DNA from 3 places in the Fodinicola acaciae genome. Region 1 is predicted to be linked to each of the others. Evidence: riboswitches for the same ligand, from Rfam matches in the RefSeq annotation. Region 1 holds a riboswitch; each other region holds the start of a gene.

Region 1 (10,466 bases):
CCTCCCGCGCGACCAGAGCATGTTCACCGGCAGGAAATCGCAGTGCAAGAAGACCGCATTGGCCGGTGGTGGCGGCGCCGCCATGGCACCGAAGGCCGCCTTCCACACGGCCGGGTTGTGGGCGTCGGCCGGGACCTGCAACTCGTCGAGCGGGGCGATCCAGGAATCCCTCCACGGCCTGAACGTCTTCGCGGGGAGATCGAGGGAATGCAGCGATACGGCAAGCTCCGCGATCCTGGTCATCCACGACCGGGGTTGCGCCGGATTCAGATCGACATGCCCCGGCAACCGTGTCATCAGCAACGACGGCGCGCCCCCGGTCGAAGCGCCAGCGACATCGGCAGCCAGGATGCTCGGAACCGGGAGCCCGCTTCCGGCCACCACCCCAAGGTTGGCGATCTCCTTCTCCAAGCTCTCTTGCAGCCCAAGCCCGGCCGGGTATTGTCGCAGTACGACGAAAGTCCGCACCCCACGTCGCTCGACAGTCAGCCGGTTCACCGCGGAGCAGACGCCACCGGTCAGTCGGCGACAGCCAACGACGCGACTGCCCCGACCCATCGACGCCGCCACCCAGGCGAAAGTCTCCGCGGAGGGCCGGCGCTGCACGAACCGGCCATCCCTCCAGTCGCCGTCGCTCATGAGCGCGAGCCTATTCGCCCGCGGCGCTCGCCAGACGGTCAATATCGTCGCGGCAACGACGCGGCGGACTCCAGGCAGGAGTCCGCCGCCTGCCGTCACAGCTCCGCGCGGACGTGCCGGGTCGCGGCGACGAGGTTGGCCAGGGTGGCGCGCACCTCGGGATAGCCGCGGGTCTTCAGGCCGCAGTCGGGGTTGACCCACAGCCGGCCGGCCGGAAACGAGCCGAGAGCGGTACGCAGGTGCGCGGCGATCTCGTCCACCGACGGCACTCGCGGTGAGTGGATGTCCCACACGCCGGGTCCGACCTCGTTCGGATAGCTGGCCCTGCTGAGGTCGTCGACGATCGCCATGTTGGACCGCGCCGCCTCCAGGCTGATCACGTCGGCGTCCATGTCGATGATCGCCTGCAGCACGTCACCGAACTCCGCATAGCACATGTGTGTGTGGATCTGCGTACGGTCGTCGACCCCGGAGGTGGTGAGCCGGAACGACTCCACGGCCCAGGCGAGGTAGGCCGCGCGACCGGCCTGGCGCAGCGGCAGTGTCTCGCGCAGCGCCGGCTCGTCGACCTGGATCGCCGCGATGCCGGCCGCCGCAAGGTCGGCGACTTCGTCGCGCAACGCCAGCGCGACCTGCGCGGCGGTGTCCGCGTGCGGCTGGTCGTCGCGTACGAACGACCAGGCCAGCATGGTCACCGGGCCGGTCAGCATGCCTTTGACCGGCTTTCGCGTCAGGCTCTGCGCGTACGTCGACCAGCGGACGGTCATCGGTTCGGGCCGCGACACGTCACCGACGATGATCGGCGGCCGTACGTAGCGCGTGCCGTACGACTGGACCCAGCCGTGCGTGGTCGCCAGGAATCCGTTGAGCTGCTCGGCGAAGTACTGGACCATGTCGTTGCGCTCCGGCTCGCCGTGCACCAACACGTCCAGGCCGAGCGCCTCCTGTTCGGCGACCACCGAGCGGATCTCCTCACGCATCGCCTGGTCGTACGCCTCGGCCGTCAACGCACCGGACCGCAGCGCGGCACGAGCCTTGCGCAGGCTCGCCGTCTGTGGAAACGAGCCGATCGTGGTGGTCGGCAGATCGGGCAGCGCCAGCCGTTCGTGCTGTGCTTGGCGGCGTTTGTCGTAAGGACTCGCGCGATGCCGATCGGTGTCGCGCACGGCTGTAACGCGCGCGCGTACGGCATCGACGCGGACGATCGGCGAGGCCGCACGCGCGGCGCGCCGAGCGGCGTTGACTTGGAGCTGCCCGGCGATGGCGTCCCGGCCGTCGGTCAGGCCCTTGGCCAGGGTGCTGATCTCCTGCAGTTTCTGTGCCGCGAAAGCGAACCAGCCGGCCAGCTGCGGATCCAGATCGCGCTCGAGCGTGACGTCGATCGGCACGTGCAGCAACGAGCACGATGCCGACACGTCGACGGTCTGCGCGAGACCGAGCAACGTACCAAGCGTCGACAGTGCCGCCGGCAGGTCGGCGATCCAGATGTTGCGGCCGTCCACCACGCCGGCGACCAGCCGCTTGCCGGGGATGCCGCCGGCAGCGGCGAGGTCGGTGAGGTTGGCGGCGGCCGGCCCGGTGAAGTCCATTGCCAGGCCTTCCACGGCCGTGCCGGCGAGCACCGGCAGCGCGTCACCGAGCCGGTCGAAGTATGTCGCGACCAGGATCTTCGGCCGCGACCTTTCCGCGCTGAGCGCGTCGTACGCGCGTTTCGCCGCCGCCAGCACGGCCGGCGGCTGGTCGGTGACCAGCGCCGGCTCGTCCAGCTGGACCCACTCGGCGCCGGCCGCGCGCAGATCCTGCAGCAGCTCGGCATAGCACGGCAGCAGCCGGTCGAGCAGCCTCAGCGGCTCGAAGCCGGCCGGCGCGCCCGGCTCCGGCTTGGCCAGCAGCAGGAACGTGACCGGACCGACCAGCACGGGCCGGGTGACCATGCCGGCCTCGGCGAACTCCTCGAGCGGTTTGGTCGCGTCGAGCCGGAACTCGGTGCCGGGTCCGAGCTCTGGGACCAGGTAGTGGTAGTTGGTGTCGAACCACTTGGTCATCTCCAGCGGAGCGGCGTCGGCGGTGCCGCGCGCCATCGCGAAATAGCGGTCGAGGCGGTCGGCCTCCGCCTGGTGCCGCGCCGGGATGGCGCCGACCATGATGGCCGTGTCCAACATATGGTCGTACAACGAGAAATCGTTGCTCGGGATCTCGGCGATGCCGGCGTCGCGTAGCTGCGCCAAACGCTGCAGTCGCAGCTCACGCGCGGCGGCCAGGAGCGTGTCGGCGTCGGTGGCGCCGCTCCAGTAGGACTCGACGGCCTTCTTCAGTTCCCGGTTGACACCTTGCCGGGGAAAGCCGTACACCGTTGCTGCCATGGGCTCTCCTTCGCGAGTCCACTGCGGACCGCGCAGGTGAGCGTCGGCGCCCAGGACCGAGCGCACCGACCGACCCACCCACGAGGTCGCGGCCAACCGCCCCGCGGTCGCGGGACGGGCGCTGGCAGGTCTTCGGACTCGTGAGCACGACCGGCTGCTCGCCGGTCACCTACCGGCCGTCGCTTCCCAGGCCCGTGCGGACCCAGTGCCGTCCCTCGTACGGGACAGACGGCTGTCGTTCTCACTCACCGCTGCGGGGCAGTCCCGGACTCGCACCGGGTTCCCTCTTGCCTCGCCGTCCACACGACACACGTGGACCGCGAACCAGCTGCGCGGCCAACTCTAGTCAGTCGACGAAGGAGTCGAACATGCCTGGCTGGTACGAGCCGGCCGGCGTACGCACGATGACGTTGATGCGGTTGGCCGCGTTGATCAGTGCGACCAGCGACACGAGCGCGGCGAGCTGGTCGTCGTCGTAGTGCTTGCGCACCTGCTGCCAGGTCTCGTCCGACACACCACGGTGGTGGTCGGCGATACGCGTGCCTTCCTCGGCCAGCGCCAGCGCCGCGCGCTCCGCCTCGGTGAACACGGTCGCCTCACGCCAGGCGGCGACGAGGTTCAGCCGTACTGAGGTCTCACCGGCCGCCGCGGCGTCCTTGGTGTGCATGTCGGTGCAGAAACCGCAGCCGTTGATCTGGCTGGCCCGCAGGCTGACCAACTCCTGGGTGGACTTGGGCAGCGACGAGTTGCTGATCACCATGCTGGCGTTGGCGAACCGCTTGCCGAACTTGGCGGCGAGCTCGTTCTCGAACAGGTTGATACGGGGTTCCATGACGATCGTCCTCACTCGTGTTGTGGACTGGACGAACACGAGATGCCGGCGATTCGCCGCGTGTGACAGTGACGAGGGCCACTGTCACAGCACGGTGCGACGTGGTGTCTGGTGAGCGACACGAGAGGACCGGCATGCACACCGAGACGTTCGTCGAGCATCGCAACCTGCTGTTCACCGTCGCGTACGAGATGCTCGGCTCGGCTGCCGACGCGGAGGACGTGCTGCAGGAGACCTGGCTGCGCTGGTCCGGCGTCGACCTGGACACGGTCGAGAACCGACGCGCGTACCTGGTGCGGATCACCACGCGGCAGGCGCTCAACCGGCTGCGTACGCTCGGCCGCCGCAAGGAGTCGTACGTCGGTCCGTGGCTGCCGGAGCCGCTGCTCACCGCGCCGGACGTGGCCGAGGACGTGGAGCTGGCCGACAGCGTGTCGATGGCGATGATGCTGGTGTTGGAGACGCTGACGCCGACCGAGCGAGCCGTTTTCGTGCTGCGTGAGGTGTTCGACCTCGGCTACGACGAGATCGCCGAGGCCATCGACAAGACCGCGGCGGCCGTACGACAGATCGCGCACCGAGCACGCGAGCACGTCGCCGCCCGCCGGCCGCGCGGCAGCGTCTCGCGTGACCAGGCCAGGGACGCTCTGCAGGCATTCCAACGCGCGGCCGCCACCGGCGATCTGCAGCATCTGGTGGACATCCTGGCGCCGGACGTGGTCTTTCTCGGCGATGGTGGCGGCGTCAAGGAGGCCGCGCCGCGGCCGATCGTCGGTGTCGGCAAGGTGTCCCGGCTGCTGGCTCTCGGCCTGGAGCAGATCGACGCGCAGTCGCTGCAGCTCACCCAGGTCAACGGTTATCCGGCGCTGGTGCTGCGGATCGACGGCGAGGTCGACACCGTGCTGGCCTTGCGCATGGACGACGGCCTGGTCACCGGCTTCTACGCCGTACGCAACCCGGCGAAACTCTCGCGCATGGACCAGGAGACGACGTTGCGGCGCTGACCGAGAGATGATCACCGTATGGCAGACATCGCATTCAGGCGGGCCCGAGCCGACGACGCGGCTGAGGTCGCCACGCTGCACGCCGACAGTTGGCGGCGGCATTATCGGGGCGCGTACGCCGATTCCTTCCTCGACGGTGACGTGGTCGCCGATCGCCACGCGGTCTGGTCGGAACGGCTCGCCGCGCCATCGGCCAGTGCGACGGTGCTCGCCGAGCGGGAAGGGGAGCTCGTCGGTTTCGTCCACGTCATGTTCGACAAGGACGAGCGGTGGGGGAGTCTGGTCGACAATCTGCACGTACGGCATGACCAGCAGCGCGGCGGCATCGGCTCGGCGCTGCTCGGCCAGGCCGCGCTCGCCATCCGCGATCAGGCGGCCGGCGATGCGATGTATCTCTGGGTCTTACGGCAAAACACCTCGGCGCAGCGGTTCTATCGCGCATGCGGAGCCGCGGAGGTCGAGATGGCCAAGGCGCCGGCGCCCGGGGGAGATCCGACCCGACTCAACGGCAGTCCGGACCGCCTGCGGATGGCCTGGCCGGATGCTTACGTGCTGATCGACGGACCGAATCGCACCGGCACACCTGGCGAATAGAGAACGCTGACGGGGTCGCCGCCAACGCTTGGCAGTCCGGCGGCGGCGACCAGTTGGTCATCCAGCTCGAACAGCTCGGCTCGACGCAGCGGCCACGGTGGATGTTCGTTCGGTATGTATCGCGTACGGCCTCGGTTGAACACGTGCAAACCCCAGCGCGCGGTCAGAAACTCCTCCAGCAGGTTCGGATTTTCCACCGGTGCGCCGATTCTTACGTTCACATGGCTCGTCGGTCCACCGCCGCGCCGCCAGCAGTCGTACGCGATGTGGTCGTCGTCGCGCCGTACGCGCATGCTGGACCATATGTATGGCAACGAAAATCCGCGCCGGCCGACGACGACCGGCAGCAGCCGGCTGGCGTCGAGCGAACGGAACACAACGCCACGGCGGCCATGCGCGTCGACCGAGTAGAGGCGCACGTTGGTCTCCCAGAACGTGCCGACGTACGGTGTCGCCGGCCCGGTCGACAGGCCGACGCGATACATCTGGAACGGGACCAGTCCGACGTACGTCGTGCCGTCGAGCTGGTCCGGTGAGGTGCCGGCCGGCAGCAGCGGCGCGACGAGCGCCGGATCGACCGGCCAGTGCACGAAAGTGAGGTCACGCCAGGTCTGGGTCTGCGTCGGCCGCCCTACCGGCCGCGGCGTCTCACGCGTGATCGGCTCGGCCGGCATACGTCGACGATACCTCGCGTTTTCGCGCGGCCAACGCGGTGACGAGCAGGATCACCGCGGCGAAAGGTGCGGTCAGGATCGCGCCCGGACGACCCCAGCCGGCGACGAACGGGCGATAGACCGGCAGGTTGGGCTCGTGTGCGAAGACGATCTTTCCCAGCAATGACACCGTTTCGACGACGCCTGGCAGCAGAAGTGCGATCACGTAACAAAAACCGATCGCGGTGAGGATCCTGCCGTTTCGCGACAGTCGCGGCCGGCTGCGCAGGACCCACGCCGCGACCTGCCAACCGGCCACCGCGCCGGCCAGCAGGCCGGTCACGGTCATCGTCGCGAGCAGCGGCGGATCGTCGCGGCGGTCGGCTTCGAACCACACGTTGACAAATCTGTTGGCGCCGGTGCGGATCGAGGCGACGATGTGCATGACCAGCTCACCTTTGCCGGCCTGGTAACCGTAGAAAGCCGGCTGTAGGTCGGTTTTTCGCACGACCTGCCAGCCGTCGCCGCGCAGTCGCGTCGCCGCCGCGGCGATCAAGGCAGCGGCGGACGTTTCCGGCACGTCCTTGCCGTACACGCGATTCTCCGCGTCGAAGCCGAGATCGCCGCCGAAGACGAAGCACCACACCGGGCCGCCGCCGTCGCAGTCAGTGCCGAATCCGAACGGATAGGGATAGTCGGTGCCGCCGTAGCGTCCGATGCCGGCGCCGGGGAACGCGGCGGCGACCGCCTGGTCGGTGACGGTCGGGGCCGGCAGCCGTGGCGCGGTGTGCCAGCCCGCGTACGCGCCAAGGCTCAGGCCGAGCACACCGCCGAGCACCGCGACGACGATCGCGATCGCCACCGGCAGGACGCCGTTGACCCGGCAGAAATCGGTCATCCGCGCACTTTACGTCGTATCATCGCGAAACGGTGCGCGCTTTCGCTTTGGGGAAGCCGAAGCGGCCTCAACGTGCGACCTTGACAGGCTCTCGCAAGCGGCCGATCATGCTGCTATACCGATTTATGTCGACCCAGCTGGCAGTGATCTTGAGTGCCGACACACGCAGCATCCGCGCCGTGAAACGGTATAGCCGAGACGAGGGATCAGCGATGAGGCCAGTCACAGCAGTGTTGTCCGCGGTGGCGATCGTCCTGTCGTTGTGTGCGCCGGCATCCGCGGCCGCGGCGAAGACCGGTCCCAAGTCGGTCGTGTACGTCGAGGTCAACGACCAGAGCATGACCAACGTCGGCAAATACACGCTGGCGCAGGGTGGCGCGCCGGTCTTCGACATCGCGGTCATCTTCGCCGCCAACATCAACTACGACGGCTCGAAGGCCTACCTGTATTTCAACCCGCAGGTGCAGAGCGTGCTGAGCAACGTCGCGACCCAGGTGCGGCCGCTGCAGCAGAAGGGCATCAAGGTCCTGCTGAGCGTGCTCGGCAACCACCAGGGCGCCGGGTTCGCCAACTTTCCGTCGCAGGCGGCGGCAAGCGCGTTCGCGAAGCAACTGTCCGACGCGGTCGCGACGTACGGCCTGGACGGCATCGACTTCGACGACGAATACGCCGACTACGGCACCAACGGCACCGGCCAGCCAAATGCCAGCTCTTTCGTCTATCTCGTCTCGGCTCTGCGCACCAACCTGCCGAGCAAGCTCATCACGTTCTACAGCATCGGCCCGTCGGCTTCGCGGCTCAGCTACAACGGCGTGAGCGTCGCCAACACCTTCGACTACGCCTGGAATCCGTGGTACGGCACGTGGCAGGTGCCGGCCGGACCGTCGGCCAGGAGCAAGCTGTCGCCGGCCGCGGTGAGCTACACCGACACCAGCGCCAGCACGGCCGCGAGCCTCGCCACGCGTACGGTCAACGAGGGCTACGGCGCCTATCTGACGTACAACCTGACCGGCACCGACTCGCACACCTACATTTCCGCGTTCACCAGGGCCCTGTACGGAAGCGACGCGGTCTATTCGGGCTGACCTGACCTGACCTCGGCCGGCCGGCCATTGGGTGCCTCGGATCGAATGTGCTGACTGGAACCACTTTTCGCGGGAACGGTGGGCCCAGGGTCTGTCTCCATATTGCGGGGGATGAGAGTCGTTTGGGCTCGGCTATCGCCCCGCGGAAGATGGAGACAGACCCTAGTTAGCACATTCGACGGCGTGGCCGGGATCGCAAACCGTCTCAATCTGAGACACCGGCGGCGGTGAGCCGGCCCTACCCTCTGGAACAACACTCGCGGCATTCCCATCATCACGCGACGCGTTGGCCCGGAGCCGGCGCGCCGCCTACCCGCAGGGAGGTCCTCGATGACCGCCGCTCATTCCGCCGCAGAGCCGTACGCCCCGCCAGAGCCGGTCGCACAGTCAGCATCGCCGGCAGCGGCACAGAGCGCCTTCTTCGCCGGCAACCCGGCGGCCGTCGGCCTGCCGGCGTTCATCGTCGGCTCGATCGCGCTCGGCCTGGTGCTGGTCGGGTACGTGCCGGCCACCGCGGTCGGCGCGTCGCTGCCGATCATCGCGGCGGCGACCGGGCTCGGCCTGACCATCGCGACGCTGTGGGCCGCCGGCACCGGCGAGAGCGCGGTGGCCAGCGTTTTCGGCATCTTCGCGGGCTTCTGGCTGTCGTACGCGGTGCTGGTGCTCGGCCTGACACACGGCTGGTTCGGCATCCCGCCAGCCGCCGCGGTGTCGGCGCAGGGCCTGTTCCTGATCACCTGGCTGGTGGTGATCGTGATGCTGACGCTGACCACGCTGCGGCTGCCGTTGGCGTTCACCGTGCTGTTCGCGCTCATCGACCTGGCGTTGGCGGCCGTACTCGTCGGCACGTTGCAGGGCTCGGCCGGCTGGCTGAGGCTCGGCGGCATCCTGGTCTTCGCGGCCGTCGGCGTCTATCTGTACGCCGGAGTCGCAGCGGCCACCACCGGTGGCGCCGCGTTACCGCTCGGAAAGCCGTTGATCCGCTGACCTCTCCACGAGGGTGGCGTTCGGGTCGCGCTCATCCCCTCCGAGGCGACCCGAACGTCGCGGACTCAATAGCCGTAATGCAGCCAGACCGACTTGGTCTCGGTGTACGCGTCCAGGGCCCACGGACCCATCTCGCGGCCCCAGCCGGATGCCTTGTAGCCACCCCACGGCGCGGCCATGTCCGGGATCGGCGGCATGTTCACGAAAACCGCGCCGGCGCGGATGCCGTCGGCATAACGCTGAGCCGTCCGGATGTCGCGTGTCCAGACGGTCGCGGCCAGGCCGTACTCGGTGTCGTTGGCCCGCGCGACGACCTCGTCGGGGTCGTCGTACGAGGTCACCGCCAGCACCGGACCGAAGATCTCCTCGCGCATGATCGTCATGTCGTCGCGTACGCCCGCGAACAGCGTCGGCGCGTAGAAATAGCCGTCGCGGTCGATCGCGGAGCCGCCGGTGACCAGCTCGGCACCTTCGTCGCGACCGACGCCGACGAGCGAGGCGACCCGGTCGCGATGGCGGCCGGAGACCAGTGGCCCCAGCTGCGTCGACTCGTCGATGCCGGGACCGACGCGCAGCGTCTGCAGGCCGGCCGCCATCTTCTGGACGAACTCGTCCTCGCGCTCGCGGTCGACGTAGAACCGCGTGTACGCGGCACAGACCTGCCCGGTGTTGAGCGTCGCGCCGAGCAGGTTGCCGGTCACCGCCGCGTCGATGTCGGCGTCGGCCGCGATGATGCTCGGCGCCTTGCCGCCTAGCTCCAGCGTCAGTCGCTTCAGGTTGGACTGCGCGCTCGCCTGCGTGATGAGCTTGCCGACCGCGGTGGAGCCGGTGTAGGAGACGTGGTCGACACCGGGATGTGAGCTCAGCATCGCGCCGACCGAGCCATCGCCGGTGACCAGGTTGACCACACCGGCCGGAATGCCGGCCTCGACGGTCAGCTCCACCAGCCGGACGCTGGTCAGTGGCGTGACCTCGCTCGGCTTGATCACCACGGTGTTGCCGGTGGCCAGCGCCGGCGCGAGCTTCCACACCAGGATCATCAGCGGAAAGTTCCACGGCGTGATCAGCGCGTTCACGCCGACCGGCTCACGCCGCGTGTAGTGCAGCGTCTCCGGGAAGGACACCGGGTTGGTGGTGCCCTGCAGTTTGGTGACCCAGCCGGCGAAGTAGCGCAGGTGCTCGGCGGCGCCGGTCACGCTGACCTGCCGCGAGATGCCGATCGGCTGGCCCTGGTCGCGGGTTTCCAGCGCCGCGAGCTCCTCGTGGTGCTGGTCCACCAGCTCGGCCAGCCGGAACAGCAGCGCCGCGCGTTGTACGGGCAGCAGTCCGGCCCACTGCGCCGAGCCGAGCGCCTGGCGAGCGGCGGCGACCGCCGCGTTCACGTCGGCCTGGCTGGCCGTACCGACCTCCT
Region 2 (10,466 bases), 150 kb from region 1:
CATTTGACGAGAGCGAGCGCCTCTGGGAGGCGACAGCCCATCTCGCTGGCGCACCACGTCTTAGGTATGCTGCGGCGTTTCCGGGCGGCGGCACGCTGCGGTAGAATTCTGGTTTGTGGTCATCAAGGTTTTACTGGCTGGCGCGGAGCGCGGACCGCAGCCGCCGCCATTGAGCGATCCTGGCTGACCCAGGCGACTCGGCTGGCTTCTCGACGCCGATCCGTCGCAGCCCATCGAACCGGGAATCGGTGAGATGCCGTCACGGCTCGTGAGGATGTCAGGAGTCGCACCGGCGGCATCAACAGGTCCTTCGACCAGGCGTGCAGCCGATGGCGTTTGCGCGCGTACGAGCGGAAATGCCAAGCAATGATCGAATCCCTTAGCGAACACGGCACGCAGCGTTTCACGGTTGCCGTTGCAGACGACAGTCCGGCGGACAAGCCGGCTGAGCGTCCGTCTTGTCGGCCGCACCAACGACAGCCAACGTGGCAGATCAAGTCCGACGATCAGATCGACGAATGAAAGCGGGCTATCCAGCCACGAGCGTACGCCGAGTCGAGTCCGTCCATGTCCGCCTTATCGGAGATCGGTTGACTCTGACACGATGTCATGGTCTGAGATGAGGTCGCCATGTTGAGTATCGGGGACACTTGTGCGCGGCGATGCTGGACGACAACGTGTCGCTGGCGGAGTTGCGCGGCATGCTACGACTTCGCCAGGCGGAGCTCGAACAACGCATCCAGGCCCACACCGGCCGGCTCGCGGAGGTGGCGCGGCGACTCCGATCGATCGAGACGGGATTGATCGTGACCAACGACACTCTGAAATCGCATCGCTGCCGGCGCAACGGATCGCGCAGGTCCGCGCTGAAGTCAACGACATCAGCGAGATCGGCGCCACCGTCGACATCCTGCTCCGGAAAATCCCCAAAGACGAACCGATCACCATTCGCACCTTCTATGGTCGTCTGGACGGCTCGAAAATCGACGTAGCCGTTGGGATCCCGCTCACCGATCACGCAGAGCCAGTCGATGGCCTGGACATCGTCGGAATTGCCGGCGGAGGAACGTGCCGCGACCGTCATTTACCGCGGCCCGCGAGAGGACATCGCCGACGGTTGACATCGCTCTGGAGAAACAGGGCCTGGAATCATACGGCCTTTATCGACAGATCGATCGCGACGGCATCGTCGAGCGGCAATGCCCGGTCCGTGAAGCCTAACGGTCCTCCAGGTCGCCTTCGGTCTCCAGGTAGATCTGTTGCAAGGCACGAAGAGTCGCCGGATCCGGCTCACGCCAGAGCTGCCGGTCCGCCGCCTCCAACAGCCGCTCGGCGATGCCGTGCAGGGCCCACGGGTTGGACTCGTTGAGGAATTTCCGGTTTTCCGGGTCGAGCGCGTACGTCGAGGCCAACTGCTCATACATCCAGTCCGGCACGACATCGGCGGTCGCGTCGTAGCCAAACAGATAGTCGACGGTCGCGGCCAGCTCGAACGCGCCTTTGTAGCCGTGCCGGCGCATCGCGGCGATCCAACGCGGATTCACCACACGTGAGCGGAAAATCCGTGCTGTCTCCTCGGTGAGCGACCGGGTGCGTACGGACTCCGGACGCGTGCTGTCACCGATGTAGGCGGCCGGAGCCTCGCCGGTCAGTGCGCGTACGGTGGCGATCATGCCGCCGTGATACTGGAAATAGTCGTCGGAGTCGGCGATGTCGTGCTCGCGCGTGTCGGTGTTTTTCGCCGCGATGGCGATCCGCCGGTACGCCGTGCGCATCGCGTCGCGCGCAGGCGCACCGTCCAGGTCGCGACCGTACGCGAATCCGCCCCAGGTCTGGTAAACATCGGCCAGGTCGGCGTTGTCGCGCCAGTTGCGGCTGTCGATCAGCGGCAGCAGACCGGCGCCATATGTGCCGGGTTTCGAGCCGAAGACTCGCAGGGTCGCCTGCCGCCGGTCGCCGTGCTCGGCCTCGTCGGCTCGTACGTGCGCGCGCACGAAGTTGTCCTCGTCCGCCTCGTCCAGGCCGGCGACCAACGTCACCGCGTCGTCCAACATTGCCACGACATGCGGAAAAGCGTCGCGGAAGAAGCCGCTGATGCGTACGGTCACATCGATCCGCGGCCGTCCCAGCTCGGCCACCTCGATCGGCGCCAAGCCGGTCACCCGGCGCGACGCGTCGTCCCAGTCCGGTCGTACGCCCAACAGAGCCAAAACCTCGGCGATGTCGTCACCGGCCGTCCGCATCGCACTGGTCCCCCACACCGACAGGCCGACCGAACGTGGCCATTCGCCGGTGTCCTCCCGATAACGCGCGAGCAGCGACTCAGCAAGCGACCGGCCGGTCTCCCAGGCGAGCCGGCTCGGCACCGCTTTCGGATCGACCGAATAGAAGTTGCGACCGGTTGGCAGCACGTTCACCAGGCCGCGCAGCGGCGATCCGCTCGGACCGGCAGGCACATAGCCGCCGTCGAGCGCGTGCAGGACGGCCGACATCTCGTCGGTCGTGCGGTCCAGCCGCGGCACGATTTCGGTTGCCGCGAAGGTCAGAATCCGCTCGACAGTGTCGTTGGAAACACCGAGAACATCGCGTACGACCTCGTCCGCCGCGGTCCAGCCGGCGGCCTCCATCCGCTCGACCAGCGACCGTGCCGTTGCCTCATGATCGTCCACAGTGGACAGTGAAGCGCCGTCGGTGAGACCGAGGGCTTCGCGCAGGCCAGGTAGCGCGTGGCGGCCGCCCCACAGCTGTCGTGCGCGCAACATGGCCAGCACCAGGTTGACCCGCGCCGCACCGATCGGCGCTTCGCCGAGAATGTGCAGGCCGTCACGGATCTGCGCGTCCTTCACCTCGCAGAGCCAGCCGTCGACGTGCAGCAGAAAATCGTCAAACTCCGCGTCATGCGGCCGGTCGTCCAGACCCAGATCGTGGTCCAGCTTGGCCGCCTGGATCAGCGTCCAGATCTGCGCGCGGATGGCCGGCAGCTTGGCCGGATCCATTGCCGCGATGTTGGCGTGTTCGTCGAGAAGTTGCTCCAGGCGGGCCAGATCGCCGTAGCTGTCGGCACGTGCCATCGGCGGCACCAGATGGTCGATCAACGTCGCGTGTGCGCGGCGCTTCGCCTGCGTACCTTCACCGGGATCGTTGACCAGGAAAGGATAAACCAGCGGCAGGTTGCCCAAAGCGGCGTCCGGGCCGCAGGAGGCGGACATGCCGACCGTCTTTCCCGGCAGCCATTCGAGGTTTCCGTGCTTGCCGACGTGGACCACCGCGTGCGCACCGAAATCCTCGGCCAGCCAGTGGTAGGCGGCCAGATAGTGGTGCGTTGGCGGCAGGTCGGGATCATGGTAGATCGCGATGGGGTTCGCGCCGAATCCGCGCGGAGGTTGCACCATCACCACGACGTTTCCACCGCGCAGGCCGGCAAGCACGATGTCGCCATTGTCGACGTACAACTGACCTGGCGGCGGTCCCCAGTGCTCTTCCATGCTCTGTCGCAGATCCGGCGGAAGCGTGTCGTAGAACGCGCGGTATTTCGCCGTGGAGATCCGGATCGGGTTGCCGGACAGTTGCTCGTCGGTCAACCACTCCGGATCCTGGCCGCCGGCCTCCACCAGCGCGTGCATCAGCGCGTCTCCGTCCTGCGCGGCCACACCGGGAAGATCTCCGACGACATAGCCGGCGGACCGCATCTTTTCCAGCAGCCGTACGACGCTAGCCGGCGTGTCCAGTCCGACCGCGTTGCCGATCCGGGAATGCTTGGTCGGATACGCCGACAACATCAGGACGATCCGGCGGTCAGCCGCGGCGACGTGCCGCAGCCGGCCATGCGCGACCGCGATCCCGGCGACGCGAGCGGCCCGCTCCGGATCGGCGACATAGCGCGTCAGGCCGTCGGAATCGGTCTCCTTGAACGAAAACGGTACGGTGATCAGTCGGCCGTCGAACTCCGGCACGGCCACCTGCGTGGCCACGTCCATCGGCGACAGGCCGTTGTCGTTGTCAGACCAGGTGTTCCGGTCGCTGGTCAGGCACAGTCCCTGCAGGATCGGGACATCCAGCTCGGCCAGTGCGCCGACATCCCACGCATCGTCGTCACCGCCGGCGGTGGCCGCCGCCGGTGTCGTGCCGCCGGCTGCCAACACGGTCACCACCAGCGCGTCGACTTTTCCCAGTCTGGCCAGCATTTCCGCTGGCGCCGTACGCAGAGACGCGCAGAACACGGGCAAGGTCTCACCGCCGGCCGCCTCGATGGCCGCGCATAGGGCTTCCACGAAAGCCGTGTTGCCAGCCACATGATGAGCGCGGTAGTAGAGCACGCCGACAACCGGACCGCTGCCAGTGCTCGTACGCTCCAACTCACCCCACAGCGGCATCGGTTCCGGAGCCGCGAAGCCGAAACCGGTCAACAACACCGTGTCGGACAGGAATGCATACAGATGCGCCAGATTCGCGGGTCCGCCATGCGCGAGATAGGCGTGCGCCTCGGCCGCGACGCCGATCGGCACGGTCGACAACTCCATCAGCTCGGCGTCCGGCAACTGTTCGCCGCTCAACACGACCAACGGAATGCCTTTGGCCAGCAGCGCATCCAGGCCGTCCTGCCAGGCACGGCGGCCACCGAGAACGCGCACCACGGCGAGGTCGATGTTTTCCAGCAGTCGCGGCAGATCGGCCACGTCCGTACGCGCCGGGTTGGCCAGCCGGAAATTCGCACCGCTCGCGCGGGCCGACAGCAGGTCGGTGTCCGACGTCGACAGCAGCAGGATCATGCCTGTGCATCCTCTCCTCCGGAGTCCGCGCTCCGGGGTCGTGGCACGACGACGGCGAGTGTTCTGGCTCCCGGATCACCGCTCACCCCGCGCCTTCCAGCCGTGTCGGCCGTGGCGTGTCGCGGGGGTCGCTTCCCGGTCACAGTGGCGGGACCGCGCCGGATTCGCACCGGCTTCCTGCACCGTCATCGCTGTTCAGTTGGCAGCCCCACTCTAAGGCAGGTCTGGTCAAACGCGAAACGGCAAGTAGTATCCGGCGGGTGACGACATCCGTGCAGCGTGAGGCAGCCGACCGCTGTCCCGGAGCGCTGCGCGTGCATCCCGCCGCCGATGGCGGGCTGGCGCGCGTACGCCTTCCGGGTGGCGCGCTGACCGCCGCCCAACTCGCGATATTGCGGACGGCGTCCCAAGAACTCGGCGACGGCACACTCGAGCTGACCTCCCGCGCCAACATCCAGATCAGGGCTTTGCCGGCAGGCGCGGAAATCGATTTGGCACACCGACTGGCGGCGGCCGGACTGCTTCCGTCGGCCACGCATGAGCGGATACGCAACATCATCGCGTCGCCACTCAGCGGTCGTTCCGGTGGGCTGCTCGACGTACATCCGCTGGTCGCGGCGATCGATTCAGCGCTGGTGGACACGCCGTCGCTGGCGGCGCTGCCGGGTCGTTTCCTGGTCGTCGTCGACGACGGTCGAGGCGACGTGATCGGCCTGGCCGGTGATATTGGTCTCATCGCGACGAAATCCGCCGGTTTCGCGCTGGTCCTCGCCGGCCAGGACACCGGAATCCGGGTGCCAGCGGGAGATGCCGCCGCCACCGTACGCGCGACCGCCGAAGCATTTCTCGCCGAGCGCGTCGCCCAGGAATCGACTGCCTGGCGACTGGCCGAGTTGACCGACGGTCCCGCGAACGTCGCTCGGCGCCTCGCGCTAAGGGCCGGTGGCGAGATCAGCGCGTACGCGTCGGCAAAACCGACAACCGTCGGCCGGGATCCGCTCGTCGTCGGTGTGCCGCTCGGCCGGCTCACCGCGAACCAGGCTGCCGCGATGACCGTGGACGTACGAATAACGCCGTGGCGCAGCATTTTCGTTCCTGGCGGAGATGCCGAGGCTTTGCTGGCCGCTGGCCTGATCGTCGATCCCGACTCGGCGTGGATCGGTGTCACGTCATGTGCCGGTCGGCCGCGATGCGCGAGCGCGCTGGCAGACGTACGCGCCGACGCCGCACTTTCCGTCTCACATCTGACATCTGGCCGCCCCGTTCACTGGTCGGGTTGCGGACGCCGATGTGGCCGGCCAGCCGGCGACGCGATCGACATCGTCGCGACACCGGACGGATACCAGGTCGACGGCCGGCTGACCGCGTCGCCGGTCCAGGTTGTGAGAGGTCTCCGGTGACCGATTATCTCAAGGATGGCGCGGAAATCTATCGCCGGTCCTTCGCGACGATCCGCGCCGAGTCCGATCTCGGCAGGGTGCCACCCGACTTGGAAAAGGTGGCCGTGCGGATGATTCACGCCTGTGGCATGACCGATCTGGTCGACGATCTCGCGTGGTCGTCAGGCGTCGGCGCTATGGCACGTCAGGCTTTGCGAGGCGGCGCACCGATATTGTGTGACGCCGCCATGGTCGCCAGCGGCATCACGCGGCGCCGCTTGCCAGCCGACAACGACATCGTCTGTACGCTGACGGATCCGACAGTCCCCGAGCTGGCGAGGAAACTACGTACGACCAGGAGTGCCGCCGCACTGGAACTGTGGCGCGATCGCCTCGCCGGTGCAGTCGTCGCCATCGGCAACGCACCGACCGCGCTATTTCGGCTGTTGGAAATGGTCGCCGAAGGTGCCGGCACACCAGCCGCCGTTTTCGGCCTGCCGGTGGGATTTGTCGGTGCCGCCGAGTCCAAACGCGCACTGTCCGACAGCGGCCTGGAGTTCGTCGTCGTACACGGTCGTCGCGGCGGCAGCGCGATGGCGGTCGCCGCCATCAACGCAATCGCGAGTGAACAGGAGTGAACACGTCCGTGCCAACAGGACGCCTTTACGGGATCGGGCTCGGCCCCGGTGATCCGGAGCTGGTGACCATCAAGGCGGCGCGGCTGATCGGCGCCGCGGAGGTGATCGCCTATCACAGCGCGCGCCACGGCCGAAGCATCGCACGGCAGGTCGCGGCGCCATACCTACGCGACGACCAGATCGAGGAAGCGCTCGTCTATCCGGTGACAACGGAGAAAACCGATCATCCCGGTGGCTATCAGGGCGCGATCGACGAGTTCTACCAGAAAAGCGCCATGCGGCTGGCCGCTCATCTCGACGCCGGACGGGATGTCGCGCTGCTGTGTGAAGGCGACCCATTTTTCTACGGTTCCTATCTGCACATGCACAAACGACTTGCCGACCGCTATCCGACCGAAATCGTCCCCGGTGTCACTTCGGTGAGCGCGGCGGCCGCCCAGGTCGGCCAGCCGCTCGCGGAGCGCGACGAGGTTTTCACCGTACTGCCGGGAACTCTGCCGCCGGCAGAGCTCGCCAGGCGGCTGGCGGAGACCGACACGGCCGCGGTGATGAAGCTCGGCCGCTCGTTCGAGAGCGTACGGTCCGCGTTCGCCGAGGCCGGGAAACTGGACGAGGCCTGGTATGTGGAGCGCGCCACGACCTCTCGCCAGCGGGTCGCTCCACTGTCCACTGTGGACGCTGCGGACGTGCCGTACTTTTCGGTGGCTCTGCTGCCAAGCTCGCGACGCTCCGACCGACCCGGCTGTGGCGTCACCGTCGTTGGGCTGGGACCAGCCGGCCGGCCTTGGCTGACGCCTGAAGCCGCCACGGCGATCGCTGAAGCCGACGATCTGGTCGGCTATCGGACATATCTCAAGCGGCTGCCGGACAGTCCGCGGCAACGCAAGCATCCCTCGCCCAACCGCGTCGAGGCCGAGCGAGCGGCACTCGCGCTCCGCCTCGCACAGGAAGGCCGCCGCGTCGCTGTCGTCTCCTCGGGTGACCCTGGAGTTTTCGCGATGGCGACGGCGGTTCTGGAGGTCGCGTGCCAGCCGGAATACGTGGACGTGCCGGTCACCGTGCTGCCAGGAGTAACCGCCGCGCAGGCCGTTGCCAGCCGGATCGGCGCACCGCTTGGCCATGACTACTGCGTGATTTCGTTGTCCGACCGGCTCAAACCGTGGTCGGCGATCGAGCGCCGGCTGGCCGCGGCGGCTGAGGCCGACCTGGTGATCGCCATCTACAACCCCGCGTCTCACACTCGCAGGCACCAGCTCGTCGACGCTCGCGATCTTCTGTTGAAGCACCGCGATCCGGACACGCCGGTGGTGATCGGCCGAGATGCCGGCGGCCCGGCCGAAAGCGTACGCGCCGTCCGCCTCGAGGATCTCGATCCGTCCGAAGTGGACATGCGTACGCTGCTGATCGTCGGCTCGTCGCAGACGCGGATGGCCGAACGCGACGGTCGTCAGATCGTCTTCACGCCGCGCCGCTATCCGGAATGACATCGCGCAGCCAATGAACGGCCTCCTGCTCCGACGCCACCGTCTCGACCGGCGGCAGCGGTGGCCTGCGCACCATCACGACCGGGAGACGGCGCTCGCGTGCCGCGACGAGCTTCGCGGCGGTCAGCTCGCCACCGCTGTTCTTGCTGACCAGCACGTCGATTCGATGCTCGCGGAGCAGCGCCAGCTCACCGTCCACTGTGTACGGTCCACGGTCGAGGATCACCGCGCACCGTTTCGGCAATGGAGGCCGCGGCGGATCGACCGTACGCACCAGAAACCAGAAGGCGTCCAGATCGGCGAAGACCGCCAGATCCGTGCGGCCGGTCGTCAGGAAGACGCGCTCTCCCGGCAGGACCGCCGGCACCGCCGCGATGTCGTCGACCCACAGCCAGTCGTCGCCAGGCTGCGGTTGCCAGGGTGGCCTGCGGACGACCACAAAAGGCAGACCGAGCCGCTGCGTCGCCTCGGCGGCGGACGCGGTCATCGTGCTCGCGAATGGATGCGTCGCATCGATGACCGCGTCAATGTCGTTGTCCCGCAACCAAACCGTCAGGCCCTCGACCCCGCCGAAACCGCCGATCCGCACTTTTCCGACCGGCAGCGCTGGATTGCTCACCCGGCCAGCCAGCGACGACACGACGGCATAGCGTTTTTGCAGCAGTGCGGCCAACCGGCGCGCCTCGCCGGTGCCGCCCAGAACCAGGATGCGCGCGGTCACGGATGACCGAGCTGCGTCATGGCTGGACGACCGGCGCGTGTGCGACCGCCGCCGCGACGGCCGCGTACACGGCGCTGCTCACCGGAGATTTCCCAGATTCGGTGCGCATCACGTTGCCGCGCGGACAGCAACCAGCTTTCGCGCTGGCACGTGAGTCGTTGCGACCGGGTGAAGCTTCCGCCGCGATCGTCAAGGATGCCGGCGACGATCCGGACGTGACGCATGGCGCGGTGATCGGTGCGACCGTACGTCCCGGTGGCTCCGGTGTGACTTTTCGCGCGGGTCCTGGTGTCGGCACGGTGACGAAGCCGGGCCTGCCGCTGGACGTTGGCGAGCCGGCGATAAATCCGGTGCCGCGGCGGATGATCCGAGAGCACCTCGGCAAGGTTGCCGCGCTGTATGGCGGCAGCGGCGATGTCGTCGTCGAGGTTTCCGTTGACGACGGCGAGGAAATCGCTCGCCGTACGTGGAATCCGCGGCTCGGCATTCTCGGTGGCCTCTCGATCCTCGGCACGACCGGCATCGTGGTGCCGTATTCCTGCTCGGCCTGGATCGACAGCATCCGCCGCGGCATCGACGTGGCGCGCGCCGCCGGCCGCCGGCATGTCGCGGGTTGCACCGGCAGCACGTCCGAACGCGTCGCCGCCGAGCTTTACCGCCTGCCGGACGATGCGCTGCTGGACATGGGTGATTTCGCCGGTGCCGTGCTGAAATACCTGCGACGGCATCCGGTGCCGCGGCTGACCATCGCCGGCGGCATCGGCAAGCTTTCCAAGCTGGCGGACGGACATCTGGACCTGCATTCCGGCCGTTCGCAGGTCAGTCCGGATTTTCTCGCCACCTTGGTGGCATCGGCCGGTGGCTCGCAGGACTTGGTGGAGCAGGTGCGCGCGGCCAACACCGCGCTCGGCGCACTGCAGATCTGCCAGAAAGCGGGCCTGCCACTTGGAGATCTGGTCGCCGACGGCGCACGTACGGTCGCTCAATCGGTGCTCCGGGAGGCACCGGTCGTGGTCGACGTCGTCGTCATAGACCGCGCCGGAGTCATCGTCGGCCGGTCACGAGCCGCCGAATAGAGGTGGCTGTCGGGAAAGTCTCCGGCCGTGAGGACGCGGCCGACGACGATGACCGCCGTACGACGGATGCCGGCTGCCCGCACCTGGGCCGCGATGTCGGCCAACGTGCCGCGCAGAATGATCTCGTCTGGTCGGCTCGCCATCGCGACGACGGCGACCGGACAGTCTTCGCCGTAATTGGGGACAAGTTCGTCGACCACCTCGCTGATCCGTTGCACCGCAAGGTGAAGGACGATGGTCGACCTGCTTTTGCCAAGCGTGGCAAGGTCTTCGCCCTCCGGCATCGGCGTCGCACGCACCGACGTACGCGTCAGGATGACCGTCTGTCCGACCCCTGGCACGGTCAGTTCGCGTTTCAGTGCGGCAGCCGCGGCGGCGAAGGCGGGCACGCCAGGCACG
Region 3 (10,466 bases), on a different contig from region 1:
CCTCAGCCGCGGCGGCGGCCTCGGCGACCGCGACCGGTGTGGAGCATGCTTCGGCGGCGACGGCTGCCAGGCTCGACACAGACCACAGCGGCTGTGCACGCTCCACAGTGGACACCACGGAACGTTCGGCAAGCAGGTAACCGACCCGCAGGCCGGCCAGGCCCCAGGTTTTTGTCAGGCTGCGTAACACCACCAGGCCCGGCACGTCCGCATCTGCGGACAGCGACTCGGGTTCGCCGGCGATGGTGTCGGCGAACGCCTCGTCGACAACGAGCATCCGGCCTGGACGTGCCAGCTGGCGCAGGGTGGCGGCCGGATGCAGCACCGACGTAGGGTTCGTCGGATTCCCCACCAGCACGAGATCCGCATCCGTCGGAACCAGGGCAGGATCAAGGAAAAATCCCGACTCGGCCGGCAATACGACCCGTTCGACACGGTGACCGGCAGCGCGCATCGCCGCCTCCGGCTCCGTGAACTGCGGATGCACGACGACGATCCGGCGTGCTCGTGTCGTCCTTGCCAGCAATACGAAGGCTTCCGCCGCACCAGCGGTCAGCAGCACCTCGGCCGGGTCGCGGCTATGCCGCCGCGCCACCGCGAGGCGAGCGGTCGTGACATCCGGATACGCGGAGATTTCCCGCAGCGCCTGGGTCAACTGGTCGCGCAGCCAGCCCGGCGGTGCGCCGGCGCGTACGTTCACGGCGAGGTCCACCAAACCCGGCTCCGCGTCGGCGTCACCGTGATGCGACAGGTCAAATGTCAGCCGTCCCACCGAGACGGTCGCGACGGCCGATTTCTCACGCTGCACAACGATCTCCGCACCGGCGGCAAGGACAGCCGCTTCGGCGACACTGCCCGTGCCGACCGCACACGCCGCCGCGTCGCTCATTTGCGAGACCTCGATACTGGCCAGCGTCGTCGCCGGACAGGCGACAACAGGCACGCCCAAACGCCGGGCCGCTTCGACCACGGCCGGCTCCGTCGCCTTGACGTCCACAGTGGACAGTTGGCTGACGGCGCCGATCGACAGCCCGGCCTCGGCGAGCGTATTGGAGAGCAGCGCAAGGATGTCGTCCGCGGTCGCGCCTGACCGGCATCCGACGCCGACGACGAGCGCGCTCATCCGGCCGCTGCCTGGACGAACCGGCTGGCGATCTCCGGGTGGCCGGCCCAGTGCAGGTGCAGATACGAGGCATGGACGGAGCCGATCGCGAAACCTTCGGATCGTCCGTCGTACGACCAGGCCGCCGGTCCTGCCGCCGGTTCGACGGCCGTGCGGTGAAACTCGTGCCCGGTGACCGAAACGCCGCGCGGCAACAGCACGGAGTCCGTCGCCGACACCGCGTCTCGATAACCCAGCGACAACCGAGGCGTCATCGCGGCTTTGGCATCCAGCACGCCACACATCGGATGGCCGTCAAGTTCTCTGGACAGATACAGCAAACCGGCACACTCGGCGGCGATCGGGCCATCGAACGCGGCGACCGCGCGCCGAAGCGGCTCGTTGCCAGACAACGTTTCGGCATGGATCTCCGGAAACCCGCCACCGATCACCAGTCCGGCGGTGCCGTGCGGAAGCTGCGGATCGTGCAGCGGATCGAAGGGCACCGCCTGGGCACCGGCTGCCGTCAGCAGCTCGGCGGTTTCGGCGTACGAGAAGGTGAATGCCGGTCCGGCCGCGATCGCCACGATCGGTCGTCGCGACACCTGACGGACCGGTGCCTGCCACGGCCGGCCAGCCAGCGAGCCGGCGGAGCGCGCAATGCCCACGACCGCGGCCAGGTCGACGGATGCCGCCATCGCGGCGCCGAGGTTGTCCACAGTGGACACCGCCGTCGCGGCGCGTTCGGCGGCCGGCACCAGTCCGAGATGGCGCGATGGCGCCGAAATCGCGTCGTCGCGCCGCAGGACCCCCAACACCGCAATGCCGAGCTCGCTCAGTGCGGTGCGCAGGATCTCCTCGTGCCGGTCGGAGCCGACGCGGTTGAGGACGACGCCGGCAATCCGGATCCTCTGGTCGTACGCCTGAAAACCCGCGACAGCCGCGGCCACCGATCGACCCTGCGCGGCGGCGTCCACCACGAACAGCACCGGAGCGTCCAGAAGACTGGCCACGTGCGCCGTCGATCCGTACGAGGTCGTGCCGCGTCCGTCGTACAACCCCATGACACCTTCGACAATCGCGATGTCACAACCGCTTGCGCCGTGCAGGAACAGGGGCACCACGAGTTCTTCGCCGCACAACACGGCATCCAGGTTGCGGCCCGGCCGGCCGGCGGCCAGTGCGTGATAGCCGGGGTCGATGTAGTCCGGGCCGATTTTGTGCGGTGACACGGAAAGTCCGCTGGCAGTCAAGGCCGCCATCAGACCGGTCGCCACCGTCGTCTTGCCGTGTCCCGACGCCGGTGCCGCGACGACCAGCCGGGGGACGGTCACCATTCGATGCCTCGCTGACCTTTCTGGCCGCTGTCCATCGGATGCTTGATCTTCGTCATCTCCACCACCATGTCGGCGGCTTCGACCAGTGGCGCGGCGGCATCGCGGCCGGTGATCACGACATGCTGGCGCCCCGGCCGGTCTCGCAGCGTCGCGACCACGTCGTCAACGTCGACCCAACCCCATTTCAGTGGATACGTGAACTCGTCCAGCACATAGAAGTCGTACGTCTCCGCCGCCAGATCCCGCCTGATCTGAGCCCATCCCTCGGCGGCACTGGCAGCGTGGTCCTGCTCGCTGCCTGGCCGCTGGATCCACGACCAACCCTCACCCATCTTGTGCCAGGCGACCGGTCCACCTTCGCCGGTCTGCCGGTGCATCGCGCCGAGCGCGCGAAAAGCCGACTCCTCGCCGACCTTCCACTTGGCACTCTTGACAAACTGGAAGACGCCGATCGACCATCCCTGGTTCCAGGCGCGCATCGCCATGCCAAAGGCGGCCGTGGACTTGCCGCGCATCTGTCCAGTGTGGACGATCAACAGCGGACGGTTGCGCCGTTGGCGCGTCGTCAGGCCGTCGTCCGGCACCACGCTCGGTTTTCCTTGCGGCATCAGGCCGCTCCGGTGAGCGTACGCACCGAGGCAGCAAGTGTCTCGACCGCCAGCTCCTCCAGCCGGAGCACCGGACCGTCCAGCACCGTCGCCAGCTTTTCCGCCAAACCCAACCGGATCGGACCGTTCTCGCAATCCACGACAACGGCCGCGACGCCTTCGGAGGCCAACAACGCGGCCGTGCGATGCGCGTCCTCCAGGGGGCTGCCGGCGCGACCCGTCGCTCGTCCGTCGGTGACGACGACGAGAAGCGGCCGCCGGCGCGCGTCTCGCAGGCGTTCGACCCGCAGGACTTCGCGTGCTCGCAACAAACCCTCCGCCAGGGGCGTACGTCCGCCGGTCGGCAATGCGGTCAACCGAGCCGCCGCGGCATCCACCGATGAGGTCGGTGGCAGCACCACTTCCGCGCTGTCACCACGAAAAGTCACCAGGCCGACCTTGTCGCGCCGCTGGTAGGCGTCGAGAAGCAGCGACAGGACAGCGCCTTTGACCGCACTCATCCGGGCTCGCGCCGCCATCGATCCGCTGGCGTCCACGGCGAAAAGCACCAGGTTCGACTCGCGTCCTTCGCGACGCGCGAGCCGCACGTCCTCCCGCCGGACGACCAGTCCAGTGCCGCTGCGTCCCCGAGCCTTCTGCTGCGGTGCCGCGGCGGCCATCGTCGCAACCAGATGCGGACGACCGGATTTTCCGGTGGACGGACGAGATCCGGTCACCCGACCGGAGTCGGTCTTCGCGCGCGACCGGCGGCCGGCGACGCCGCTGCCGACACCTGGCACTTCCAGCCGGCGCGTACGGAAGGTCTCGGTCGGCGCTGCGACCGACTCTTTGGACGGCCCCATCGCATTTTCTCCGCTGGCGGCGGCGCCGGAGCCAGGTCCGTCGTCGTCCGGCCCAGCAGGCCCCGGCGGCGGATCGGCTTCAGACAAGGCATTGTCGAGCTGCTCCTCGTCCAGTCCCGGTGCGTCGAACGGATTCCGGCGACGCCGGTGCGGCAACGCGAGCCGAGCCGCGACACGGACGTCCTCGGCGTCGACGGTCTGCCGCTCCTGCCAGGCCGCGTGCGCGATTGCCGTGCGAGCAATGACAATGTCGGCGCGCAGGCCGTCCACCTCGAAGGAGGCACACACCGACGCGATCTGTCGCAGCGCGGCATCGGGCAGGTCCACATCGGACAGCGACGCCTGCGCGCGTACGATCCGCTCCGACAACTTTCGTTCCTGTTCAGCGAAACGAGCGGTGAAGGCGGCCGGATCCGCGTCGAATCCGAGCCGCCGGCGGACCACCTCGGCACGGTCGTCGACCTTCCGTGGCGCGGCCACCTCGACGGTCAGGCCAAATCGGTCGAGCAGCTGCGGCCGCAGCTCGCCTTCCTCCGGATTCATCGTGCCGACCAACAGAAAACGCGAGCGGTGCCGCACCGACACCCCTTCTCGCTCCACATAGGACGTGCCGAGTGCGGCCGCGTCGAGCAGCAGGTCGACCAGATGGTCGCCGAGCAGGTTGACCTCGTCGACGTAGAGAATCCCGCGATGTGCCGCCGCGAGCAGGCCCGGCTCGTACGCCTTGACACCTTCGGCCAGCGCACGCTCGATGTCCAGCGCGCCGACCAACCGGTCCTCGCTCGCGCCGACCGGCAGCTCGACCAGCCGCGCCGGACGGTTCTCGGCCGGATCCGTCGAGCAGTGCGGCCCGTCCGGACATGACGGGTCGGCATCGGCCGGATCGCAGCTGAAACGGCAGCCGCCGACGACGGCCACCGCCGGCAGGACCGCTGCCAACGCGCGCACAGCGGTGGACTTCGCCGTGCCTTTCTCACCGCGTACGAGCACACCGCCGATCGCCGGAGAAACCGCGTTCAGCACCAGCGCGAGGCGCAGGTCGTCCATCCCGACGACCGCGCTGAGCGGAAAGATCGGCGCAGTCACGGGCTTTCCCCCTCAAGGTCCGGCGCACCTGGCGGCACGAACGGCAGTCCGGCCGGCGGACCGGCTTCCAGCAGTCGCAGCACATAACCGGTGTCCAGGTTGTCGGCCACCAGATCCCCGGCGATGTCCAGCGATCTTTGTCGTACGGCGGAAAAGCTCACCTCGGCCGGGACGAAGCGGCGGTTGGCGACCGCCGCGACCTCGGCGAGAAAGCATCGCCGAAACCCGTCGTTTTCGAGGATTCCGTGCCAGCTGGTCCCCCAGACGCTGTCGGACCGGCAGCCGTCCAGAAAAGAATCACCGGAGGAGACCGAAACGCGGCCGTGGTGGATCTCGTAGCCATCGACATCCTGGTCGTACGCGCGTCCGGTCGGCCGCCCGAGCACCTTTTCGGCTGCAAAGTGGACAGCCGTGGGAAGGACGCCAAGCCCGGTGACTTTCCCCTGTCTGCTCTCCACATCGTCGTGGATGACACCGGCGAGCATCTGGTAACCACCGCAGATGCCAAGCACCGGTTGCCTCGCCGCCGCACGTCGCGAAATCGCGTCGGCGATGCCGTTGTCGCGCATCCAGGACAGATCCGAGACTGTGGCGCGTGTGCCAGGCAACACGACGAGGTCGGCGTCGGACAGTTCTTCCGGGCGTGTAACGAAACGTACGGCGACGCCTGGCTCGGCGACCAATGGATCGACATCGGTGAAATTCGAAATCCGCGGAAAACGTACGACCGCGACGCGCAACATGTCCGCACCGACCGGCGGTCCTACGGCCGGCAGGTCCGCGGCGAGCGCCAGTGAATCCTCGAGGTCCAGCCAAAGTCCACGTACCCACGGCAACACGCCTGCCACCGGGCGGTCGGTCAACTGCCGCAGGCCGGCCAGACCCGGACCGAGCAGGCCTGGATCGCCGCGGAACTTGTTGACGACGAAACCACAGATCAGCGCCTGGTCGGCGGGTTCGAGGAGCGCCAATGTGCCAAACATGGCTGCGAAAACACCGCCACGGTCGATGTCACCCACCACCAGCGTCGGCAGGCCAGCGGCGCGGGCCAGGCCGAGATTGGCGATGTCGGTGGCGCGCAGGTTGATCTCGGTCGGGCTGCCGGCGCCTTCGCAGATCACCGCGTCATAGCGTGAGCGCAGGTCCGCGAGCGAGTCGAGTACGGCGTCGCGGAGCCGCGCTTTCACCTCATGGTAGGAAAGTGCGCTGACTTCGGCGATCGGCCGGCCGAGCAACACGACCTGGCTGTGCCGGTCGCTGCCGGGTTTGAGCAGTACCGGGTTCATCGCGGCCTCCGGCTCGATCCCGGCGGCGGCCGCCTGCGCGGCCTGCGCGCGGCCGATTTCCGCGCCATCGCGGGTAACCGCGGAGTTGAGCGACATGTTCTGCGCCTTGAACGGCGCGACCTTGACCCCCTGGCGAGCAAGCCAGCGGCACAGGCCAGCGGTCACCATGCTCTTGCCGGCGTCCGATGTGGTGCCGGCGACCAACAACGCGCCGCTCATGACAGCACCTTTCGCGTAAACGCGAACAAAACCGCCGCCGCAGCGCCGACCAGGCGGGAAAGCAGAGCAGCACGCGCGATGTCGTCGGCCGTCGGTGCCCTGCCGGATCCGAGATTTCCGCGTATCTCCACGCGATCGCCGTAGCGGTTGGCGCCGCCGAGCCGTACGCCGAGCGCGCCGGCGAACGCGGCCTCGCACCGGCCGGCATTCGGGCTCGGATGGTCGCCGCCGTCCCGAAACATCGTTCGCAAGGTGTGGACGGGATTGCCGCCGACCGTCGGGGCCAGTGCCGCGGCGAGAAAGCCGGTCATCCTCGCCGGCAGCCAGTTGGCCAGGTCGTCGAGTCTGGCCGCAGCCCAGCCAAAACGCGCGTAGCGCGGGTTGTGATGACCGACCATCGCGTCCAAGGTGTTGACCGCTCGGTATGCCAGCAGGCCCGGCAGTCCAGCCACGGCACCCCAGAACAGCGGCGCGACGACCGCGTCGGAGGTGTTTTCGGCAATCGATTCGACGGTCGCCCGGCTGAGCTCGGACGCGTCCAGCTCGGTGGCGTCGCGGCCGCACAGGTGGCTCAGCCGCTGCCGTGCCGCCGGGAGATCGCCGCCGGCCAGCAAAGTCCGCATGTGCCGGCCTTCGCGTACGAGCGAGGTGCCGCCAAGAACGGTCCAGGTCGCCGCCGCGGTGATCGTCCACGACCGCTGTCCGGCGACGCCGACCAGGGCCGCGCCGCCGACGAGGGTTGCGGCGTACGCCGCGCCGCGTGGTCGGCTGTCGGCCCACATCCGGTTTTCCAGGGATGCCGCGACGCGGCCGAAAACCGCGACCGGGTGGCCGCGCCGCGGGTCGCCGAGAACGCCGTCGAGCAACGTACCCGCGAGCAGTGCGAGCGGCACGCCACGCAGCATCGACACGCCTTCCTCGAGGTGTCCACGCCTCGGGACGAAGGATCGACGGCCGGAGTTCCTGGCTGCCGGGCTGGGTGGCCTGGCTAACAGTGGCGGGACCGCGCCGGATTCACACCGGCTTCCTCCACTGCCGTCGACGAACCCTCGTACGCAACCACAGCCGTTTCCGCAGTGTCAAGGAGCCCCGCGCCGCGACCACATCACACGCCCGCGCCGCCATCGACGATCGCCGCACCACTTCCAACGGAACCGGACCATCCGATCCGACGCGGGGAAAGGCCTGCCGCCAACTCGCAGGCACCCGACGCGACCCGACCACACGGACGGGGGTCCGGGGGCTCCGACCCCAGGAAAAACAACGATGACCGATCCGCCATGGAAGTCGTGCCCGACGACCAGGCAGCACCATCGGTCGAGTGCGCCGGGCCGGTCGGGGGCCCGGTCCGGCGCGTATTCCAAGATATAGGTATGGCGAGACATAAACAACAGTCTCCGCGGACATAGCGCGTGAAATCACCGCAAAGACTACGCACCGCGTTGTTTAGGTCACTCGATACGTATATCTTGAGTCGTCGGCGGGTCGGGAGGCACTTGGATGCGCGAAACCAGACGCCAGGGCGCGCCGGCTATCCGGTCCTGCGTTTGCGCGGCGCCGCCTTCTTTCCGGCGCGAAATCCGGCTTCCAGCTCGTCGACCAGCTTCAGGCCGGCGGTGGCCCAGCGGACTTCGTGTTTCGCACGGTCGATGAGGCCGTGATAGACGTGCACCTTGTACGCGACCACCGCGTCGGCCAGCTCAGCGTTTTGCGCGAGCCGGATGCGCAGCAGGTCGGTGTCGCGGTTTTCCAGGTTGCGTACGTGCGCCTCCCAGCGCCGCCGCTGTTCCTCGTGATGCGCGCGGTGTGCCTCAAACTGCTTGCGCGCACTGGCAAAGCTGGCGTATTCCAGATAGCTCGCCTTGAGATAGCCGGCGTCCCGTTCGCGCTGCGACGGCGTGACCTCCTCGACCCAGCGCGCCAACTCCGCGCGTCCTTCTTTGGTGAGCGTGTAAATCGTCTTGGTCGCGTGGGTGCCGCGCGCTTCCGACCGGCCGGAAATCAGCCCCGCCTCGTGCATCCGCCGCAGCTCCGGATAAATCTGCGAATGCGGTGCGTGCCAGACGTAGGCCACCGACTGCTCGAAAAACCTGGCCAGGCTGTAACCGCTCATCGGCTCGGCCTCCAGCAAAGCGAGCAACGCGTGGCGCAGCGACACCGTCCGCTCCTCCTGTTCCGGCCGGACGCTCAGTTGGTTCCGGTAATACTACGACGCATAGGCATATACCCGGCGACCTACCTGGAGGCGCGGTGAGCGTACGAGTGCCGATCACGTTGGCATGCTGGGATTACGACCGCACGCAGGCGCTCGCGGACGGCCGGATCCGGCCCGAGGGGGTCGATCTGACCTATCTGCGGCTGCCGGTCGAGGAGACCTTCTTCCGGATGGCGCGCTATCAGGAGTTCGACGCCGCGGAGATGTCGCTCTCGTCGTACGTCCTGTCTCTTTTTGGTGCCGCGCCGTTCGTCGCCATCCCAGTGTTTCCGTCGCGCGCGTTCCGGCACAACGGCATTTACGTACGTGCAGACAATGCGATGCACGAGTTGGCGCAGCTGCGCGGAAAAGTCGTCGGCGTGCCGGAATACCAGGTCACCGCGGCCGTCTGGCAGCGCGGCATCCTGGCCGAGTTTCACGATGTGCCGGTGGAATCCGTTCGCTATCGGACCGGTGGCCTGCACCAGCCGGGACGCGTGGAGAAAATCGAGTTGCGGCTGCCAGGTGGTGTCGAGGTGGAGCCGATTCCGGCTGACCGTACGCTGACCGAGATGCTGTTGGCCGGCGAGATCGACGCGCTCTACAGTCCGCGTACGCCACCGTCCATGTTGGACGGTGACAGGTCGTTGCGCCGGCTGTTGGCGGCACCGCGGCTGGCGGAGGAGGCCTACTTCGCCGAGACCGGGATTTTCCCGATCATGCATGTGATCGTGCTGCGGCGCGAGATCTACGACCAGCACCGCTGGCTGGCACGGTCACTCTTTCAGGCGTTCACGGCGGCAAAACACGAGGTCCAGGCGCAGCTGGCGGAAACGGCCGCGACGCGCTACATGCTGCCGTGGCTCTACGACGCGGTCGAGCACACGCGCCGCGTGATGGGCGCCGACTTCTGGCCGTATGGCCTGCGCGCCAACGAAAAGACGCTGAGCACCTTCCTGCGTTATTCGTACGAGCAGGGCCTGGCCGAGCGGCTGCTGACGCCGGCCGAGCTGTTCGCACCGGAATCCCTGGAGACGCACCGAGTCTAGTGATCTAGTGTCCCGAGTCAGACTCGGGACACTAGGCTTTCCGGCGTTCGACCAGCCACCATTCGGTGAACAGCAACACGGTCGTCCAGCCCAGCCAAGCGCCGAGCGGACCGATCTGCTGTGCCGCCTCCGGTCCGGTCGCCTGCGGCAGGAACACAATGAACAGGATGATCCCCCAGATCCTGTTGGTGATGATGGAAAACGTGAGCGCGAAGCTGCGGATCATCCAGCGCCGGTGATCGGCGAAGCGGCGCCGCCGCGCCATGCGATAGCCGGCCATCGTGCAGAACAGCCACAACAACGCGAGCGAGATGTCACTTCCGGCGGCGACGAGGCCAAATGGCGTGCCCGCGCCGATGATCAGGCCGCATAGTCCAGCCGGCAACACACCGGCGAAGACGTACGTCCGGCCGAGCCAGCGGTGCGCCACCGGATAGTGCTGCCGAAACCACGGCCACACCTGGAAACAACAGGTCACCATCGCGACCGTGGCAAAGCCGACGTGCGCGACCAACAGCGGATAGTGCAACGGAAACGAGGATGGGACGCGCGAAAGCGCCGGATTGAGCGTCGCGTACGGCGGCAACGAGAAGGCGAGGAACAGCAACGCCAGCAAGGCCAACGGCACGATCCACGGCCGGCGCCACCAGGACCGCCGGGGTCCCGCCGCGATGGACTTTCCCTGAACTGTGGTCGTCATACGTCCCGATCCTCTGGTCCGGCCGATTGTTCGTACACCGTAC

Evidence for each region. A riboswitch is a leader RNA that binds a small molecule or an ion and turns the genes downstream of it on or off. The one in region 1 is predicted to bind cobalamin.
Region 2: another riboswitch for cobalamin. It lies ahead of cobN (cobaltochelatase subunit CobN); the one in region 1 lies ahead of metE (5-methyltetrahydropteroyltriglutamate--homocysteine S-methyltransferase).
Region 3: another riboswitch for cobalamin. It lies ahead of GNX95_RS21550 (cobalamin biosynthesis protein); the one in region 1 lies ahead of metE (5-methyltetrahydropteroyltriglutamate--homocysteine S-methyltransferase).

What each region holds. Positions count from the first base shown of each region.
Region 1 covers NZ_WOTN01000001.1:1,088,669-1,099,134, forward strand. The annotation lists gene GNX95_RS05000 (phosphotransferase family protein) at 1-639, opposite strand, end outside; gene metE (5-methyltetrahydropteroyltriglutamate--homocysteine S-methyltransferase) at 735-3,002, opposite strand; cobalamin riboswitch at 3,109-3,347, opposite strand; gene GNX95_RS05010 (carboxymuconolactone decarboxylase family protein) at 3,349-3,834, opposite strand; gene GNX95_RS05015 (RNA polymerase sigma-70 factor) at 3,969-4,838, shown strand; gene GNX95_RS05020 (GNAT family N-acetyltransferase) at 4,857-5,432, shown strand; gene GNX95_RS05025 (YqjF family protein) at 5,384-6,106, opposite strand; gene GNX95_RS05030 (hypothetical protein) at 6,081-6,983, opposite strand; gene GNX95_RS05035 (endo-beta-N-acetylglucosaminidase H) at 7,196-8,068, shown strand; gene GNX95_RS05040 (GPR1/FUN34/YaaH family transporter) at 8,399-9,055, shown strand; gene GNX95_RS05045 (aldehyde dehydrogenase family protein) at 9,121-10,466, opposite strand, start outside.
Region 2 covers NZ_WOTN01000001.1:937,884-948,349, reverse strand. The annotation lists gene GNX95_RS44180 (transposase) at 1-107, opposite strand, end outside; gene GNX95_RS04330 (hypothetical protein) at 608-1,084, opposite strand; gene cobN (cobaltochelatase subunit CobN) at 1,218-4,769, opposite strand; cobalamin riboswitch at 4,806-4,971, opposite strand; gene GNX95_RS04320 (nitrite/sulfite reductase) at 5,030-6,169, shown strand; gene GNX95_RS04315 (precorrin-8X methylmutase) at 6,166-6,786, shown strand; gene GNX95_RS04310 (precorrin-2 C(20)-methyltransferase) at 6,795-8,270, shown strand; gene GNX95_RS04305 (cobalt-precorrin-6A reductase) at 8,245-8,991, opposite strand; gene GNX95_RS04300 (cobalt-precorrin-5B (C(1))-methyltransferase) at 8,994-10,067, shown strand; gene cobM (precorrin-4 C(11)-methyltransferase) at 9,974-10,466, opposite strand, start outside.
Region 3 covers NZ_WOTN01000002.1:1,343,696-1,354,161, reverse strand. The annotation lists gene cobC (Rv2231c family histidinol phosphate aminotransferase CobC) at 1-1,123, opposite strand, end outside; gene GNX95_RS21570 (cobyrinic acid a,c-diamide synthase CobB) at 1,120-2,439, opposite strand; gene cobO (cob(I)yrinic acid a,c-diamide adenosyltransferase) at 2,433-3,047, opposite strand; gene GNX95_RS21560 (magnesium chelatase subunit D family protein) at 3,047-4,936, opposite strand; gene GNX95_RS21555 (cobyric acid synthase) at 4,972-6,480, opposite strand; gene GNX95_RS21550 (cobalamin biosynthesis protein) at 6,477-7,385, opposite strand; cobalamin riboswitch at 7,416-7,546, opposite strand; gene GNX95_RS21545 (PadR family transcriptional regulator) at 8,012-8,638, opposite strand; gene GNX95_RS21540 (substrate-binding domain-containing protein) at 8,731-9,723, shown strand; gene GNX95_RS21535 (DUF2306 domain-containing protein) at 9,755-10,423, opposite strand.